Regions from separate parts of the uncultured Acetobacterium sp. genome, predicted to be linked through region 2. Evidence: riboswitches for the same ligand, from Rfam matches in the RefSeq annotation. Region 2 holds a riboswitch; the other holds the start of a gene.

Region 1 (10,410 bases), on a different contig from region 2:
CAGCTGGCCAAGGAAGGTTTTTTAGCCGCCCATGACGTTAAGCTACTAGGCGCCAATCTGGAAACCATTGAAAAAGCCGAAGACCGTCAGGCCTTTAAGGATATGATGCGTGAAATCGGCGAGCCCTGTATTCCCTCTGAAGTGGTGCTAACGGTTGAAGATGCGGTCCGTATTGCCGCCTCCATCGGCTACCCGGTGATTGTCCGGCCGGCCTTTACCTTAGGCGGCACCGGCGGCGGGATTGCGGCCAACCAGCAGGAATTAGAAGAAATTGCCACCCACGGCATTCGCTTGTCGCCGATCCATCAAATTTTGGTTGAGAAAGGGATCGCCGGCTGGAAAGAAATCGAATTTGAAGTGATCCGCGATGCCAAAGGCAATGTCATCACCGTTTGTAGTATGGAAAACTTTGACCCGGTCGGGATCCATACCGGCGACTCGATTGTGGTGGCACCCTGTCAAACCCTCAGTGATAAAGAATACCAGATGCTAAGGACTTCGGCGCTGCGAATTATATCGGCACTGAAGGTTGAAGGCGGCTGTAATTGTCAGTTTGCCCTGAATCCGGAAAACTTTAATTATGCCGTGATCGAGGTTAACCCCCGGGTGTCGCGGTCGTCGGCACTGGCGTCAAAGGCGACTGGCTATCCGATTGCCAAGGTGGCGACTCAGATCGCCGTTGGTTTCTCACTTGATGAGATCACCAATGAGGTCACCGGCACCACCACCGCCTGTTTTGAACCGGCACTGGATTACATTGTCGTTAAGTTCCCCAGGTGGCCATTTGATAAATTTGTTTATGCTAAACGGACGCTTGGCACCCAGATGAAGGCCACCGGGGAAATCATGTCGATTGGCTCCAGTTTTGAGCATGCCATGATGAAGGCGATCCGTTCGATTGAATTGGGGATGGAAACCTTGACCACCGAAAAGTTGGTCGAGGCCAGCGATGAAGAGATCATGAAGATGCTCGGGGATTCCGATGATGAACGTTGCTTTGTTGTTTATGAAGCGATCAAGCGCGGGGTTGCCCTCGATACCATCTTTGCCATTACCAAAATTGACAAGTGGTTTTTAGATAAGCTCCGTCATCTGGCCGTGATGGAAAAAGATCTGGCTAACCTCGGTTTAACCGAAGAGCGGGTTCGGGTAGCCCGGGAAATCGGTTTTCTCGATAAAACGATTGAAGAATTATCAGGAGAAAAGATCAATGAAGCGCTTAAAACCTATGCTTCTTACAAAATGGTTGATACCTGTGCCGGCGAATTTACGGCTAAGACTCCCTATTTTTATTCAACCCGCGACAAAGAAAATGAAGCGGCCTTATTTATCGAAGAACATCCCACCGGCAAAGACCGGGTTTTAGTGCTTGGTTCCGGCCCGATTCGGATTGGCCAGGGGATCGAGTTTGACTATTGTTCGGTGCATTGTGCCTGGGCGCTGCGGGAAAAAGGCTATGAAGCAATTTTTATTAACAACAACCCGGAAACCGTCTCGACCGACTATGACACCTCAGACCGCCTCTATTTTGAACCGCTGACCAAAGAAGATGTCCGCTCGGTGGTCGAAACCGAAAAACCAATCGGTGCGATTGTGCAGTTTGGCGGCCAGACCGCCATCAAACTGACCCGTTATTTAGAAGAAATGGGAGTGCCGGTACTGGGCACCTCGCCAGCTAATATTGATGCCGCCGAAGACCGCGAAGTCTTTGATCAGCTGCTCGAATCCTGCCAGATCCGAAGACCCCAAGGCGAGACCGTTTATACCACCGCCGAAGCGGTCGAAGTAGCCGAACGCTTAGGCTTTCCAGTCCTGCTTAGGCCTTCTTATGTACTGGGTGGGCAGAACATGATCATCGCCTACGAGAGTGAAGACGTGGTAGAATATATGGATATTATCACCACCATCGCCCTGGAAAATCCAGTCCTGATTGATAAATATCTGATGGGCAAAGAAGTCGAAGTCGATGCCATCAGCGATGGTGAAAACTACCTGATCCCGGGAATCATGGAGCATATTGAACGAGCCGGCGTTCATTCCGGCGATTCGATTTCGGTCTATCCGCCGCAAACGCTTGATCAACGGACCCGCGATACCATCATTGACTACACCGGCCGCCTGGTCAAGGCACTGGATATTGTCGGGATGGTCAATATTCAATATGTAATTTATGAAGAGGAAGTCTACGTCATCGAAGTCAATCCCCGTTCATCGCGAACGGTACCCTATATTTCTAAGGTGACCGATATTCCAATGGTCAACATTGCCACTAAAATGATGCTCGGCGATAAGCTGGCTGACCTGGGTTATGCCCCGGGGCTCCACCCCGAAGGCGACTATGTGGCCGTTAAGGTGCCGGTCTTTAGTTTCTCTAAACTGCAGGACGTTGACACCCAGTTAGGACCAGAAATGAAATCGACCGGCGAAGTTTTAGGGGTCGCCAAAACTTTTGCCGATGCCCTCTATAAAGGCCTGGTCGCTTCCGGTCGCAGCATGGAACGGTCTGGCGGAGTCCTGCTGACCGTTAAAGATCGCGATAAAGAAGCGATTGTCGAAATCGGTCGCCAATTCCACGAAATGGGCTTTGTTATTTACGGAACCGTCGGAACGGCGCTGATCCTCAGCGAAAATAATATCCCCACCAAGGTAGTGCGCCGGCTGGCTGAAAGCAAGCCAAACATCGGTGATTTAATTGAAAGCGGTAAGCTCAACTACGTCATTTCGACCTCCAGCAAGGGTCGGATGCCCCATTATGACGATGTCCGGATGCGCCGAAAATGTGTCGAAACCTCAATTGCCCTGCTGACCTCCTTAGACACCGCTCAAGCGCTCTTGGATTGCTTAAAATCCAACCGCACCATGGCTGAGATCGACTTGGTTGACATCAAAAAAATTCAATAAATTTTTTAAACGAAATTTTTAGGCGCTTTTAAGAGAAGAACTTATTCAAGACCATTGAATAAGTTCTTTTTATTTGGTAGAATGAAAACAACTGTAAAGATCGAAAAAAATAAGTGAAGGGATAACAGAGAGATGAACATAAAGTCCAGAAAAGTCAAAGCCAGCTTTATAGCCCTTTTAACTGTTATTCTTTTTTTTATGCTGAGCTGGTACTATGTAGTATTGATCAACAACGCCTTAAAAAAGCAGACCTTATTATATTTGTCAGAGGTAGCCAACCAGGGAGCTAATCTGGTTCAAGGCAAGGTTGATAATGAGCTGGAAAACTTAATCACCGCCAGTAAGCTAATTGAAGCCAGCGGCAATTTTGATCAGACTCAGATGCTGCGCCTCGTTACCATGGCAGCCACAGAAAATCATTACAAGCGGATGGGGGTGGCACTGCTTAATGGCGATACGGTCACAACTGACGGGATGTTTTTAAATGTTTCAGAGCGAACCTATTTTCAGGAAGCCAGCAAAGGGAAACCAACCGTATCCGATACCATCATCGACTACACCGATGGAAAACTGATTAATGTTTATGCAGTCCCGATCTTTCGCGAAAACCAGGTGGTGGCATTGCTGTTGGCTTCGGCGGAAACCGAAAATTTCAAAAAGTACCTGGAAGTCGGCAGCTTTGCCAACCAGGGTTATTCTTATATTGTTAAGGCCAATGGCGATCGGGTGGTATCATCCTTACATGTAAACAGCCCCGGCGAGTTCGATAATATCCTAGAAACCCTGAAAAGAGCAGAGATCAGAGATGGCGACCGCTTAGAAACCATCACTGAAAACATGAAAACCGGCAAGCGTGGCAGCTATACCAGTTTTTATGGGGGGATGGAACGGCATGTGATTTACAAACCACTGGCCATTAATGACTGGTATTTGATGACGGGAGTGCCGACTAAAGTGGTCAGCGCCCAAACCAGGCAGATCAGCTGGTACTCGCTGATGCTGATTGTGGCCGACCTGCTGGCGATTACGCTGCTCTTTATGATTATTCTCTTTTATCAGAATCGCGCCAAAAAAAGGTTGGAGCGGATTGCCTATGTTGATGATGTCACAGGCGGCAATAACTGGCAGAAATTTAAGCAGGAAGCCAGGGAGATCCTGGAGGTGAAAAATCAGGGTCAGTGTGCGATGCTGACCTTTGATATTGACCGCTTTCGCTTTATTAATGAAGAATATGGCCATGAAAAGGGCGACCAGGTGCTCCAGATGGTCGGGAAGATCTTACAGGATCGGACGGCCAAGCTTGAAACCTATGCCCGGGTATCCGGCGATCATTTTGCGATTCTCTGTCTGTGTGAGGATCAGGATAAAATCACCCGGCGGATTAAAGAATTTATGGGCGTCTTAAATAGTGAAAGAGAAGCGATAGGTATTAAAGAACGGCTTTCCTGTCGCTTCGGTATTTATATTATTGAGGATCGCAATGGGAATCTTGATAAAATCAGAGAAAAGGCCAATATGGCGCGGATTGCCGCTAAAACCGCTGATAATCAGCTGTGGTTTTTCTATTCCGATGCCTTTCGCAAGAAAATTGGCGATGAAAAAGAAATTATCGATCAGATGGAAGATGCCCTGGCAAACAATCAGTTTGAGATGTATCTGCAACCCAAGTATAATCTGCATCTCAATGCCTATTGCGGCTGTGAAGCGCTGGTGCGTTGGCGGCATCCTGAAAAGGGGTTGATCTCGCCAGGTGAATTTATTCCTATTTTTGAACAAACCGGCTTTATCAGAAAGCTCGATATGTTTATGTTAGAAGAGGTCTGTAAACTGCTAAAAAGCTGGGAAGCAAAAAAATATCCGGAAATATCGGTGTCGGTCAATCTGTCGCGAAAAAACCTCAAGCAGAGCGATTTTATTGAGCGGGTTTTAAGCATTACCAATCAGTACCGCATCCATCGCGGTAGCCTGGAAATTGAGCTGACTGAATCGAGTATCTTTGAGGATGTCGACCGGATGATCGAAATTGGTCAGGCCTTCCAGGATTATGGCTTTAAAATGGCCATGGACGACTTTGGTTCGGGTTATTCTTCGATCAACCTGCTCGGTTGCCTGCCCCTCGATGTGATTAAGATGGATCAGGGCTTTTTTAACAGCCATCTCAAACGCCAACAAAATTATATCGTTGTTGAAGCGACCATCAATTTGATCAAAAAACTGGGCATGGGGGTCGTTGCCGAAGGGATTGAAACAAAAGCAGAGGTCGAGATGCTAAGAACCCTCGGCTGTGATATTATCCAGGGCTACTATTTTGGCAAGCCGATGCCGGTGGCTGAATTTGAGCAGCAAATTTTTAATAATGCCTGATCTTTGGGAAGAGGAAAATAATGGAAACTAAAAACATTCGTATCGGTGATATCTTAATTAACGCCGGCTTTATTAAGGAAGAACAGCTCCAGGAAGCACTGGCCTATCAAAAGGTCGACAAAAGCAAGCGGCTGGGGGCGATTCTGGTTGACTATGGCTACGTTACCGAGGCGCAATTGCTGGAGGCGCTGTCCAAACGACTCAATGTGCTGGTGCTGGATTTAAATGACACCGCCATCGATTTGGATGCGGCCGGAAAGATCCCCCAAAATATTGCCTTTAAATATACCCTGCTTCCGATTGCTCAAGAAAACAATCATCTGGTCGTGGCCATGAATGATCCGCTGGATTTTTATGCGATTGAAGATTTACGGCTAATTACCAATATGAACATCGATGTGGTGCTCTCAACAAGAGAAGTAATCCTTGAAGCGATCCGTAAATCCTATACTGAAATCGAAGCGAGAAAGGCCGCCTCGGCGGCCAATAAAACCGTCGAGGGCAGTAGTCTATCTTTTGTTGAGGATATTTTGACCAACGAGGGCGATGCGCCGATTGTCAATCTGGTCAATTCAGTCCTGTTAAAAGGTCATAATGCCGGCGCCAGCGATATTCATATCGAGCCCTTTGAAAAAGAAACGATTATCCGGCTGCGGATCGATGGCCTGATTGTTGATTATCTGACCCTGGCCAATAATCTCCATCAGTCGCTGATTGCCCGGATTAAGATCCTGTCCAATCTCGATATCGCTGAACGCCGGGTGCCCCAGGATGGCCACTTTCGGATCCGGATTGATGGTGTAGAAATGAATGTCCGAAGCTCCAGTATGCCGACGGTGTACGGCGAAAAAATGGTGATGCGTTTTTTAAGCATGAACGTACCACTTGATCATGCCGGTCAATTTGGCATGAATGATAGCGATTATCAAAAAATCCTGCAGATGCTGCAAAGCCCCCATGGGGTGGTTTATATTACCGGCCCGACCGGTAGCGGCAAAACCACCACCCTCTATATGATTCTGGAAATGCTCAGCCAGCGCAATGTCAATATTGCCACCATCGAAGACCCGGTCGAGCGGAATCTGGCCAAAATTAACCAGACCCAGGTCAACATTCTGGCCGGCTTGACCTTTGACGTCGGCCTCCGTTCGATTCTGCGGCAGGACCCGGATATCATCATGGTTGGTGAAACCCGGGACTCCGAAACCGCCTCGATTGCGGTGCGGTCGGCCATTACCGGCCATCTGGTACTGTCGACCCTCCATACCAACGACGCCGTTTCAGCGGTCGTCCGCCTTCAGGATATGGGGGTCGAACCCTATATGGTCGCCAACTCCTTAACCGGGGTAGTCGCCCAGCGTCTGGTTAAGAAAATCTGTCCCAATTGCCGCCAAGCTTATGCCGCCTCTGAGATTGAAAAAGGGCTGCTCGAAGAACCACGGCTGACCACCCTCTATCGCGGCCGCGGTTGCCATATTTGCAATAATACCGGCTACAAAGGCCGAACCGCCATCCATGAAATTCTGGCCATCGATAAGAATATCCGAACCTTGATTTCCCGGCGCGAACCGATCGAGGATATTTACAGCTATGTCGAAGAAACCGGTCGGCTGATCCCCTTGCGCAAAAGCGTCTCCAACCTGACCATCCAGGGGATCACCTCGATGGAAGAATTTCTTAAATTATCATATTATGTGGAATAGGGAGAAGAGTGATGACAAGTTTTTTAGAGCTGGTTAACTACGGCCGCCGCAACGATTGTTCAGATATTCATTTATCCCGGGAACTGCCGCCGGTCTTTCGCAAAAACGGCAAGCTTTATCAAAGTGATTTTGACCATAACCCGCAGATTATCGAAAACCTGATTTTTAGCCTGCTAACCGCAGACGAACAAAAGACCCTGGAGTCCGGCAAGGATCTCGATTTTTGCCATATCACCCCGGAAGGGCTTAGGCAGCGGGTCAACGTCTATAAACAACAGGGCAGCTATGCCGCCGCCATCCGCCTCCTTAACGATACCATCCCCAGCTTTGAAGACCTCAAACTGCCGCCGATTATCCGCAAGCTGGCTTCTGAGCCGCGGGGACTGATCCTGATTACCGGTCCGACCGGCAGCGGTAAGTCGACCACCCTGGCCTCGATGATTGACTACATCAATAGCAATCGGGCCGTCCATATCTTAACCATCGAAGACCCGGTTGAGTATAAGCACGAACACAAACGCAGCATTGTCCATCAGCGCGAAATCGGCGTTGACGCCAGCTCCTTTGCCCAGGCCCTGCGGTCTTCGCTGCGAGAAGACCCCGACGTCATTCTAGTCGGCGAAATGCGCGACTACGAAACCATTTCGGCCGCCGTCACCGCTGCCGAAACCGGTCATCTGGTCTTATCGACCCTCCATACCATTGGCGCCGCCAATACCATTGACCGGATCATCGACGTCTTCCCGCCCCACAGCCAGCAGCAGATCCGCACCCAGCTGTCCAGCATTTTGAAAGGGGTAGTCACCCAGCAGCTGGTGCCCCTGGCTGGCGGCGATGGCCGGATGGCCGCCCTGGAAGTCCTGATCGGTACCGATGCGGTCCTCAATTTGATCCGCGAAAACAAAACCCACCAATTGGCCTCCGTCATGCAAACCGGCGGCCGGGACGGCATGAAAACCCTCAACGCTGACCTGGCCATGCTGGTCCGGGACCAGAAAATCAGCTACGAAGTCGGCCTCGAATGGGCCAGTGATAAGCAGGAGTTTAATCAGTATTTTGGAAGATAGCAAAATCGTCTCAATTCAATTCGTCGGGGTTCGCTATTAGGTTACGCAAGACCACCAATTTCCGGTTTGTAGGGGCGGTTATCAACCGCCCGAAGGCAGTAAAGGTTGGCCACCAACCCCAGCCCCCAACACCAACGCCGATCATCATTTGTAGGGGCGGTCCGTGACCGCCCGCAACTCAGTAAAGGTTGGCGACGGCCCCCATTCACTGGCAACACTGCGGATAAATTAGAAATATATTCACAAAGCGAAACAATTAAAAATAGCAGACAAAATAATCATCCCAGGCCATTAAAAATCTTTAAAAAGATCATAGTTGTAACCATCTTGTAAAGTTTTAACTTGACTTTTAATAGCGTTTAACTTAAACTTTAGTTACAAAGAACATCAAACATAAAGGCATGGGCAGCTGAAAATCTGAGCCGCAAAGCGAAAGGGTCTAAGTCAGATAACAGCAAAGCGATCTCGCCGTTCATTTCAAAAACCCAAGGGTTAAGGCGCGAAAAGACTAAAGTAAAAACCATAACCGCCGATATTACATCTAAGAACCGCATCCCCTTGGCAACAAAAACCAAAGAAAAACAGGCTGCATGCAAAGCTACTTGGCTTTTCAGAGGCTTTCAACTAAAATTAAGTTTGAAATTAAAATAAAAGCAAATGTGAACATAAAGGCAAAGCAGGGGAAACCCTGTGACGCAAAACTAGAGGGTCTACATCAGCGGATTGGGTTAGCAAACCCAGCCAGACAAGACAGCCAGTTGCCACACGGTACAGTGTGGCTTTTTTTGACCCCAAAAGCCGCGGCAAGCAAATGATTAAGACGAAATAATGGATGCTATGAGAAAATAGAACCGTCTTAATAATAAATTTAATTTATAAATCATCTTCAGGCGCGGATGATCATATAGAGCTTAAGAATAAAAACAATAAGGAGTGGGAAAATGGAATTAATTAACAGCATACGGAAAAGTAGAAAAGGGTTTACCCTGGTGGAAATTATTGTGGTGTTGGTGATTTTGGCGGTGCTGGCGGCGTTTACGATACCGTCAATGATTGGTTTTGTAAATGAAGCGAAGAAGAAAGCTGCTATTGCAGAACAGAGAGAAATCTATGTAGCTGCACAGGCAGTAGCTACTGAATACTATGGAAAACATGGAAGTACAAATGGACTTGTAAAACTTGGTGTCACAGGCACTTTTCCAACTGCAAGTCCTACCGTTGTTAGTGAGTTAGAAGCTGTTAATTTAGGTTCTGTTGAAGTAGCTAAATTTCTAACAGCAAATAAAATAGCTGATGCAACCGCAAAGAAAGCTGCTCTTGCGTTAATACCAGATACAACTAAAGCAATGGGGAATTATGTAGATACAGATATTACTGCTGGAGTTGGTACAACAGGTACTAATACTTCAGCTTGGACTGTTTTTGTTGATGCCAATGGTAAAGTAACGAAAATAACATACCAGAAAGATGATTTAAAATTAGATGATTTAGTACCCAGTGCATCAGTGAAGTAATAAAATAAATCCCACACCCTATGCGCCATAGGGTTCATCTCCCCTTCCCAGGCGCAAACCCGTCATCGGGTTTGCGGGGATGGGGAGCTTTTTTATTTCAGGGCTCGGTTTAGACTAAAACCTCCATTGAACTGGCTAACCGCAGCTAATGTTCAGAAACCCCACTAGCAGAACTTTTCCAAACAATTAAGTTTCGAACAAAACATCCAAATTTTACACCAATTTAAGCCAAGTTTTCAAATAAAGTGATAAAATAAACCTGCATCATTTTAGCTCGCATTGCTTATCAATCCACAGCCAGTCATCTTTTCAAACCCTCGGAGGTCACCCTTGAACCCAATCAGCCAATACCAGTTTCCTCCTGAAAACAATCAACCCGTCGCCTTTGATCGGGGTTTTTCTTTAGCGGTTGTCATTATCCTGGCCTTTGCAGTGATGATCATCGGCGGCTTGGTCTTCAGCTTTCAAAAAACCACCGATGCCGCCAGTGCCAAGCTGGTTTATCTGGCCGCCCGCGCCAAAGCCATTGAATTTGCGGCTTCCGGCAACTACCGTGTCCCGGTTCAGGCAGACCTGCTTGAGCTAATCGGCGCCGAAGTCAATCAGAATGCCAGCATCACCGTGGTCGATGAGAACCGCGATGCCACCATCGACTATATTGTCTACCGCCGGGGCGGCCTGGTCACCACCTATTCCCCTGGCGATCTGGAAGCGGAAAGAGAAAGATAATAAGCACTTTTTTCAGAGCCGCCCCCCTGTGGGAAAGAGCCACGGCTTTTGTATGGATATTGATGTAGAAATCACGTTGATAAATGTTCGGAATAATGGTATAGTTGCATCTATATACCCGCATTGAAAATT
Region 2 (10,410 bases):
TATGTGGTCGAAGATCAAAAAACCTATCGCGATGGTATTGATATATCATCAGAAGTCGTTTGTCAGAATATGCGGCAGGGCGTCCGTTATAAAACGTCTCAGATTCCATATGGAGATTTTTACAAACGTTTTGAAGAACTAATCTTAGAAAAGCAACCCTTTATCTATCTGGCTTTTTCCAGTGGACTGTCTGGGACCTATCAGGCCGCCGCCCTGGCGGAACGCGATTTAAAAGAGAAGTACCCCAGTGCAATCTTTGAAGTCGTCGATACCAGAGCGGTCTGTTACGGTTTAGGGCACATTGTTTATGGAGCTGCCAGAGCAGCCGTAGCGGGTGATGACATCGAAGCGCTGATGAAACGGATTAACTACTACATTGATCATGTCAAGCATGTCTTCACGGTGACAGACCTGCAATACCTGTATCGCGGCGGTCGTTTAAATAGGGGGACTGCGATCATCGGAAACATGCTTAATATTAATCCGCTGCTTGAAGTTAATAAAAGTGGTGAATTGCAACAGCTTGACAAGGTCAGAGGCGAAAAAAAGCTGGTAAAAAAAATGGTCGACTACCTGGAACAAAACGGAACTCACTTTGACAAGCAAACCATTGGTATCAGTCATGCCGATAACCCGGAACTGGTTGAGCTGTTTGTAAAAATGGCCGGCAAGCGATTAAATGCCGAGCGCTTTAAAATTGTCTCATTAGGACCAACGGTTTTAACGCACTCGGGACCTGGCACCCTGGCGGTTTTTTTCTTTGATGAATGGAAGGAAGCTTATCAGTTTGCATAACATTAAGGCAGTTATTTAAATACTCGGTATTCATTAATATAGATACCAAAAATATATATGTTCAATTAAAGATTTAACGTAGGGGCGATCCGTGATCGCCCGCACACTGAGCAATTGCCAGTTCGATTTACAAAATTCTTTAATTCGACTTATATAGATTACCAATTCCAATTTAAAATACTAAGGAGCACTATGTTAAATAAGTTAGATTTTTTAGCCCAAAAATATGCTGATTTAAACGAAAAAATCAGCGATCCCGAGATTATCGGTGATCAGAATCAGTGGAGAAAGCTGATGAAAGAACAGTCCCATATCGAACCGATCATTCAAAAGTATAATCAATTTTCAGAAACCTTGTCAGCGATTGATGATACCAAAGAGATGTTGGCCGATAAAGAACTTGAAAAAGATTTCAAAGAAATGGCTGAAGCTGAACTGGAGGAATTAACAGAAAAGAAGATTGAGCTTGAAGAAGAACTAAGAATTCTGTTATTACCCAAAGATGTCAATGATGATAAAAATGTTATTGTTGAGATTCGCGCTGGCGCTGGCGGGAGTGAGGCCGCCTTATTTGCCGGTGATCTGTTTAGAATGCTTACCCGTTACGCCGAACGTCAGGGCTGGAAAAGTGAAATTATGAGTTCCAGCATTCCAGATATTGGTGGGATCAAGGAAATCATTTTTGCGATTGAAGGCAACGGGGTTTACAGTCGCCTGAAATACGAAAGCGGTGTCCATCGGGTACAGCGAATACCGAGTACCGAATCAGGCGGACGAATCCATACCTCAACTGCCACGGTAGCCGTTCTGCCGGAAGCCGAAGATGTTGAAATTGAAATTGGTGCTAACGACCTGCGGGTTGATGTCTACCGCTCATCCGGTAATGGTGGCCAAAGTGTCAACACCACCGACTCGGCGGTGCGAATTACCCATATCCCCACCGGGATGGTCGTGACTTGTCAGGATGAGAAGTCCCAGCTCAAAAATAAAGACAAGGCGCTAAAAATCTTAAAGGCGCGGCTTTACGAAATCGAACAGCAAAAACAACAAAGTGAAATTGCCGAAAACCGTAAAAGTCAGGTTGGTACCGGCGACCGCAGCGAGCGCATCCGAACCTACAATTTCCCTCAGGGTCGCATCTCCGATCACCGCATCAATATGACAGTCTACCAACTCGATGCCTTCCTTGACGGCGACATCGATGAAATGATCAATGCCCTGGTCACCAGTGACCAAACCGAAAAACTAAAGCAACATGCATAAGAAAAGAGCTCTCCGATGATGGAGGGCTTTTTCTGGCAGGGAATAAATTGATGAAATTTAAGCTTATTTAGAAGGAGTACGGCCAAAGAGTCGTAATATTTTATCTTTTTGAAAGCAGTAAACAGACCAAGGTAGGAAATGCCTATAAAATTTCCGGATTAGGTTGACAATCATCAGCTTTATCAGTAGAATGAAAATCAGTTGAAAAAATATAAACAAAAATTTGATCGACAGATCAAATTGTCCTTAAGGAGGAGTAACAATGAAAAAAGTAATCGTAGCAGATCAAGAAGCATGTGTAAATTGTTTGACATGTGAATTAGCATGTTCAACAGCGTTCTACAAGGAACCGGTTTCAGAATTATCTTGTGTTAAAATCACCACTAAAGATGATGGCAGTTTAAAAACATTAGTGTGTGTACAATGTGGTAAATGTGCAAAAGCATGTGAAGCCGGTGCAATCACGCAAAATGCCAAAGGCGTATTCATGATCAGCAAAAAACTATGTGTAAACTGTGGTAAATGTTTAGAAGCATGTCCATTTGGAGTACTGGTTCAATCAGAAGACCGCGATGTCCCATCAAAATGTATTTCCTGCGGAATCTGTATCGACGCATGTCCACAGAACGTATTAGCGATGAAAGAAGCCTAATTCGCTAACTAAAATTTGTCACTTAAAAACCGCCCCTGTTCGAATTATTTTCGAACAGGGGCGGTTTTTTTGTTATAATAATAAATTTTGAATAGGCGTACTGGAAACTCCGTACCGATCAATTATTAATCTGTTGTTTGCTGCGGAATCGGACAGCTACCGCCATGTCCGCTCCGATGCAAACAACATGATGTAATAATTGTCGGTACTACTTAATTAGCAAATTAAAAATCAATCCGCTTGGCAATATAATCAACCACTTCGGCAATCGGCACCCGAACCTGATCCATCGTGTCGCGATCTCTCAGGGTGACGCAGTGGTCTTCTAAGGTATCAAAATCGACAGTGACACAGAAAGGTGTGCCGATTTCGTCCTGGCGACGGTAACGCTTGCCGATGCTGCCGGCTTCATCATATTCGATCATGAAGTGCTTAGACAGCAGGGTAGAGATTTCAACGGCCTTGTCGCTTAATTTTTTGGAAAGTGGCAAAACAGCTGCCTTGTAGGCCGAAAGGAAGGGATGGATCCGCAATACGTTACGTTCTTCTACCTTGTCGCCGCTGTTAATGGTTTCTTTTTCCATGGCATTGCAAAGGAAGGCCAGAAAAACCCGGTCGGCACCCAGTGAGGGTTCGATACAGTAAGGAATGTATTTTTCATTAGTGACCGGGTCGGTGTATTTCATGTCTTTGCCAGAATGATCCTGATGCTGGGTTAAGTCGAAATCGGTACGATCGGCAATCCCCCAAAGTTCGCCCCAGCCAAAAGGAAAGCGGAATTCGACATCAGTGGTAGCGTTACTGTAGTGGGAAAGTTCTTCTTTTTCGTGATCGCGGAAGCGGATATTTTCGTCCTTCATACCCAAGTCAAACAACCATTTTTTGCAGAACGCTTTCCAGTAATCAAACCATTCCAGATCAGTGCCAGGTGCACAGAAGAATTCCAGCTCCATTTGTTCAAACTCGCGGGTTCTAAAGATAAAGTTGCCCGGTGTAATTTCATTACGGAAGGATTTCCCAACCTGGGCAATACCAAAGGGTATCTTTTTACGGGTGGTACGCTGAACATTTTTGAAGTTTACAAAAATACCCTGGGCGGTTTCTGGTCGCAGGAAGATCTCGCTGGCGGTATCTTCATTGACACCCTGAAAGGTTTTAAACATCAGGTTGAACTGGCGGATATCGGTATAATCCATTTTTCCGCACTCGGGACAGACAATCTGGTGTTCCTCGATAAAAGCCTTCATCTCCTGATTCGACCAGGCATCGACAATTACATCCTCACCTTTTTCAAAGTAGTAGTCGGCAATCAGTTTATCAGCCCGGAACCGTGATTGACAGGCTTTGCAATCCATTAGCGGATCGTTAAAGCCGCCCACATGTCCAGAGGCGACCCAGGTTTTTGGGTTCATCAGAATAGCCGCATCAAGCCCGACATTGTAGGGGGATTCCTGGACGAACTTCTTCCACCAGGCTTTCTTAACATTATTCTTCATTTCGACACCCAGTGGGCCGTAATCCCAACTGTTGGCGAGACCATCATATATTTCTGAACCAGGGAAGATAATTCCCCTCATTTTGGCGAGACTGACAATTTCAGCCATTGTAAAATCTGACATTTTTTCCTCCTAAAGTTAACTGATTTTTTTAATACTTAGCGCTAGCGCTAAATAAAAAAACCGCCCCTTGTAATTTTACAAGGGACGGTATAACCGCGGTTCCACCCAAGTTGTCTGCTACTAGAGCAAACCACCTTATGCTTTAACGAATTTCACGTCAACCAATAACCCGTTCACCTGAGGTGGTGAGGCAGTGGCTGCAGCTCAAAAAGTGCCGTTCATCGGGTTTGATTACAGATCTTGCACCATCATCTGCTCGCTTTAAATCTTTGACCCATTGATTATTCTTTTCTCAACGCCTTTGATATTAAGTTGAATTCTGATTCGTGTAAATGTTGCTAGTATAAATGCTAGCAGTTTAAAAGCTAGAACTAAGTTGAAGGATATCAAAAAGAAATGGCACTGTCAAGCTATAATTTGTATTTGTGTCAAATTGAAATGGGTTACAATTGTAATCCAGGGTAACTAATATTAATCCTTTGTGCAATATTAAGTAAATAAATCATAAAAAAATGAAAAAAAGATTCTCATTGTGTTAACTTAGTGTTAAAATGACGTTAATAAATGATTAAGAAAGATGAAAAGCAAAAAAGATAGTTATCCTGGTGAATCAAAGAAACGAGAAGATTAGACACACAGTGGTCTAATCTTTAATTATGAAGGGCGAACATGTCGATCAACTCAAACGGCTTGAGGGTCGCCTGAATTCTGCACTGGCTGGTATAAGGACTCAATTTTTGATATTTTTTGGAGGAAAAAATGACGTTAGAAATGCTGATTGGTCTCTTTGGAGGCTTGGGGTTATTCGTTTTTGGGATGCACATGATGAGCGACGGTTTAAAAACTTTGGCCGGCACAAAAATGAAAAAGCTGCTGGAAGTATTAACCAACAATAAGCTTAAAGCGATCCTGGTTGGGACGGTGGTAACGATGATTGTCCAGAGTTCCAGTACCACCACGGTGATGGTGGTCGGCTTTGTCAATGCGGCGCTGATGACGCTGACTCAGGCGGCTGGGGTTATTTTAGGTGCAAATATTGGGACGACTGTCACCGCTCAGTTGATCGCTTTTAATGTGACGGAGATAGCACCAGTTTTCATTGGATTTGGAGCACTGATTACACTCTTTAGTACCAAAAAAAAGAATCGGGAATTGGGAAGCATTGTTCTGGGCTTCGGAATTCTATTTTTTGGGATTGCAGCGATGTCAACAGCAATGGAACCTTTGCGAGAAAGCGAAGATTTCATTTATCTCTTGTCGACCTATGGGAAGAATCCTCTCTTAGGCGTCCTCATCGGAACTTTAATTACTGGTATCATTCAAAGCAGTAGCGCTTCTATCGGCTTACTCCAGGCGCTGGCTCTTTCTGGTGTTTTTGTCAGCATTGGCGGAACCGGGGCGATCCAGATTTGCATACCAATCCTTATTGGTACCAATATTGGTACCTGCGTTACCGCTTTGCTGTCCTGTATCGGAACATCCACGGCAGCAAAAAAAGCCGCCTTTATCCACCTTTTTGTCAATATCTTCGGGGCTATCTGGGTGATGGTCTTATTTGCCATCATGGATAGTACGCTGGCAGTCAATCCGGTTTATGAATTCATCATCGGGATTTCCGGCTCATTGATCAATGGCGACGGTGATATGGTGCCTAACGTGGCACGTCAGATCGCGATGGCGCATACCTTGTTTAATGTTGCCAATACCATCGTCCTGTTCCCGATCATCGGCTATTTTGTTAGCTTTCTGGATCGTGCTTATCCGGAAAAAGAAGAAGAACGCGGTTTGCAGCTCGATGACCGGCTGTTTAATAACCCCTCGGTCGCTTTGGGTCAGGTTGTCAGAGAAACCAATCGACTGGCTGAAATGAGTTTTAAAAATTTCCGAGTCGCCTGTGAATCGATCATGGATGGTAATGAAAAACTGGTTGAGGAAGTGGTTAAACGGGAAGAACGAATCGATGAGTTCCAACAGGGAATTGTCGAATATTCGGTAAAATTATCCAACGAAAACATGTCAGAAGAAGAGAATGATCGCCTCGCCTTTATTCTGAAAGGGAGCCATGATCTGGAGCGAATTGGCGATCACGCGATGAACATTGGCGAATTGGCGGAAGTGCGGGCGACCAATAAGATTATCTTTAGTGATTTGGCCAATCAGGAAGTATTAGATTTAATTAGTTTAACCAATAATACCCTTCGAGATATGGTAGAATTAATGGAAACAGAAGATATAGCGCTGTGCTATAAAATTCTCGATGAAGAAGAAGAAATTGACGAAATGACAGAAAATTTAAAGGATGATCATATCCGCCGATTAAACGAAGGCGTCTGTAATCCTTATGCTGGCGTCATCTTTTTAGATCTACTAACAAATATTGAGCGGGTCGGCGACCATGCCTCAAATATCGCCCAGGGGATTCTGGGGCTCAAGCTTCATAAGGGGCTGATTACCCAGAGTCAATTTAATAATGAAACGAAGGATCAAGACGCATAAAATTAGGTCAGATCAGTGTCACAAGCGATCGCTGTAAACACGCCTAAAGCGTGGCTGTTAGATGTTTTTTATCTTAAGGAAAGGACAATTTGCATTGACAGTCGGGGTTAAATAGAGTAATATTAAAACAACATAATATTGGCATACTTATTGAAAAGTAAGGGCGCAAAACTATAGGGTCTAAATACAGTGTTATATGACAGCCAGTTGCAAAAATGATAACTATCAAAAGCAGCGGCCTTGTCGTTGCTTTTTTGTTTAAACGACCGCGATTAATCGATAAATGAGAAATAGACCATCGCCAGAAATTAAAATCGCTTAAATTGCTTGCAAAGTAATAAAACATTAATATATAATTATTATAAGTATGTCTCTTTAACCGTATCATCGTGTTATTTTTATGGGATACTTGATTGGCAAGGGTTATATCAGTCCATCGGACTGTAATATAATATCAGAGCATTAAATCGTTCTGGTTTGTTCCAGGGCAATGATGTTCTGGACAATAGTCAATTTTACGAAGGGAGGTAGGCAATGAATTTCGAGTTTCAATCGACTGGAAAGTCGACATTGAATGGGCTGCGAGGAATTGGCAAAAAAGCTGATAGTTCCGCAACCCAACACGCAAAAGGCCAGGAAAAAAGTGCCCAGTTTAGAGATCTGCTCGATCGCTCAAAACAGGATATCAGGCAGGCAGATACGCAATTGGAGAAAGCGCGGGGGAATCCGAAAGAGACCGATTCAACCACACATAGCAATCGACGGGAAAACAAACAAGCCGTCACAGATCGCCTTGAAGCCAGATCTAAGGAAAGTCCCTCAGGGGAAGCCGTAACGGAAGAAGCAAAGCGCGAAGGCAAGCAATTAAGCGATCCTTTACTAACACTTGAACTGTCGCAAATGATTAGCATGCAGAATTTACAAGGAGGTGTTGATCCATCCTTAGCAGGACTTGATCTGAGACTTGATCTAAAACTGGGACAGGGAGAAATGACAATTCCCGAAGTTCTTAGCAATCAGGAACAAGTGAATCAGTTAGCCGAGATCAGTGGTCAATGGCAAACGACACCAGAGTTAGAGATTTTACCAGAGTTAGAGATTCTACCAGACTTTAATGAGATGGGTGATGCTAAATTTCAGGTTTTGAACCAAAATCTAGCAATGACCGAAAATCTGGACGCTGCAGCTTTACCGGGATTGTCAGGAATAATCGAGTCTGAATTGGTGGCCAGTAAAGATATCACAAAGGACATCAGTAATCAAATCAATGATACACCGGAGCTGATTGGCCAAACAAAGGCTGAAGTTTTACCGAAGTTGTCAGCGACAACGGAAGCTGAATTGGCGGCCGTAAAAGTTATCGGTAATCAAGTCAATGATGTTCAGGAAGAGGTTAGTCAAACAAACAAAGGCGATGATCAAAGGCAAAGTACCAATAATAACCCTGAAGATATTCAATTAGCAGAGCGCTTAACGGTGTTTAATCGAGCAGTTTCAACTGATCAGGTCGAGTTAGCAGATGAAGTCGAATTAACGATTAATTCCAAACCAGAACAAACAGAAAATGTTCAGAAAAACCCGATCAACCAGACCGAAAACCAAACCCTTGGTGAACACGGCCTTCAAGACCTGAGTTTAAGGGGTATCACAACAAACACAGGCTCAGAAGTTCAGCAAAGTAACAAGGTCGAGCTTGCACACCAGGTCGAGCAGAAAATTCTTTACAATTTTGAACCCAATAAGCCAATGACATTGCAGATGACGCTGTCGCCTGATAACTTGGGTGATATTGATATTAAACTGAGCTATAATCAGGGCAAGTTGATCATTGATATTATGGCAGCAAGCTTGGAAACCCAAAAACTATTGGGAGATCAAATCAATCATTTGGTACGTGGTTTGGCTCTGCAAAATGTAAAAGTTGAAACGGTGAACCTGAATACAGCGGTGGAAGCCACTGAAAATGGTGAAAGTATGAGTTCGCTATTAAATGATGGCTCGCAATTTTCACACCACCAACACAACTCACCCTTAAAGGAACATTATTTGGGTAAGGGAAGCCTTCATAATAATCGCTTTAATAACGAACTTGAAGACAGCAACGATGAACTGATCAGTCTGGCTCAAAATCTTCAGTACCAAGGCCAGCGACGAATTAATTATTTAGTATAAGTACTTAATTTTATGAGTGCTTTGTAAAAGTTTTAGTACATAAGGAGGAAGAATTATGGCTACTGATAGCATTAACAATTATCTCAGTACGGCAGCAACAACGGCAACAACGACAGCTGCCCAGACCAAAAAAAGCGGCACATCTTTGAACATGGATGACTTTTTAAAACTGATGGTTGCCCAGCTTCAGAATCAAGACATGAATAATACTGCCGACACATCCCAATACACAACCCAAATGGCGCAGTTTTCAATGGTTCAGGCATTAACCGATTTAACCGAGCTTTCAAAAACAACCTATAGTCTTAGCATGATTGGTAAAGAAGTGACATTGGCAGAAAGCAAAGCAGACGGCTCGCTCAATGTGATTACGGGAACCGTAGAAGGCGTTAATCTTTTTAATGGCGACGCCCAAATTATTGTCAATGGTGCCAATTATCCGATGACTAGTGTAATGGAAGTCGGGCTGGCAAAATAATAAACAAAGTTAATCAGTAAAATTATAGTTAGCAAAAATATGTTTTAAAAGTTTATTATTATATAAATCAAGAATAAGCGAATTTAACAACCTGTTAAAAAAGAGGTGATAGAATGGCTGATAGAATCAATGGAAATTACTACCGTTTGAATGATGCAATCATACGCCAGGCGGAAAAATTATCCGGCACTGCAAATCAGAAAACCACAGCCAACGGGATAAAAAAAACCGAAACCAGTTTTAACGAACTGCTCAATCAGCAGCTTAATAATACCGTCACATTTACAAAACATGCCAACATCAGAAAAGAACAGCGAAATATCGCCGTGTCTGAAACTGATCTTGAAAAACTAGGCGATGCCTGTGAAAAAGCCCAGCAAAAAGGGATTGGCAATGCTTTAATCATGATGGATAATTCGGCATTTATTGTCAATGCAGCGGATAAACGGGTGATTACCGTAATGGACAAAAACGAACTGAAAAATAAACTATTCAATGATATTGATGGTGCCGTATTTATATAGTTGGACCTCGATGAGGAAACTATCAAGCTTTGACCGACAGATAAGCTTGAGGCGGCACAGAAAGGATTAACAAAATGATCAGATCTTTATACTCAGGAATTTCCGGGATGGCTGCCCATCAAACCAAATTAAACGTGCTTGGTAATAATATTGCCAATGTTAACACCTACGGCTTTAAATCCAGCCGGGTGGTCTTTAGCGATGTTTTATACCAAAATTTATCAACTGCCACCGGAGCAACTGCTGAAAACGGCGGCACCAATGCCAGTCAGCTGGGTTATGGAACCAAGGTAGGCAGCATTGATATGATGAACACCATTTCATCGGGCGCATCAACCGGCCGAGCTCTGGATGTCTATATTGCCGGAGAGGGATATTTGGCTGTACAGCCGACCGCTGGAGCCAACCGCT

The links. Region 2 has a riboswitch for cyclic di-GMP ahead of QZ998_RS09445 (flagellar hook-length control protein FliK). Riboswitches for the same ligand answer to the same signal wherever they lie in the genome.
Region 1: it holds a riboswitch for cyclic di-GMP, as region 2 does, so the genes downstream of both, QZ998_RS08555 (type II secretion system protein) here and QZ998_RS09445 (flagellar hook-length control protein FliK) in region 2, are expected to answer to the same signal.

The regions. Positions count from the first base shown of each region.
Region 1 covers NZ_CAKMJU010000052.1:21,067-31,476, forward strand. The annotation lists gene carB (carbamoyl-phosphate synthase large subunit) at 1-2,901, shown strand, start outside; gene QZ998_RS08540 (EAL domain-containing protein) at 3,100-5,265, shown strand; gene QZ998_RS08545 (type II/IV secretion system protein) at 5,286-6,968, shown strand; gene QZ998_RS08550 (type IV pilus twitching motility protein PilT) at 6,980-8,035, shown strand; cyclic di-GMP riboswitch class I at 8,696-8,801, shown strand; gene QZ998_RS08555 (type II secretion system protein) at 8,977-9,549, shown strand; gene QZ998_RS08560 (hypothetical protein) at 9,880-10,278, shown strand.
Region 2 covers NZ_CAKMJU010000058.1:33,542-43,951, forward strand. The annotation lists gene QZ998_RS09420 (DegV family protein) at 1-795, shown strand, start outside; gene prfA (peptide chain release factor 1) at 988-2,058, shown strand; gene QZ998_RS09430 (4Fe-4S binding protein) at 2,321-2,710, shown strand; gene QZ998_RS09435 (glycine--tRNA ligase) at 2,935-4,329, opposite strand; gene QZ998_RS09440 (Na/Pi cotransporter family protein) at 5,089-6,825, shown strand; cyclic di-GMP riboswitch class I at 6,956-7,040, shown strand; gene QZ998_RS09445 (flagellar hook-length control protein FliK) at 7,360-8,997, shown strand; gene QZ998_RS09450 (flagellar hook capping FlgD N-terminal domain-containing protein) at 9,053-9,475, shown strand; gene QZ998_RS09455 (TIGR02530 family flagellar biosynthesis protein) at 9,589-9,999, shown strand; gene QZ998_RS09460 (flagellar hook-basal body complex protein) at 10,074-10,410, shown strand, end outside.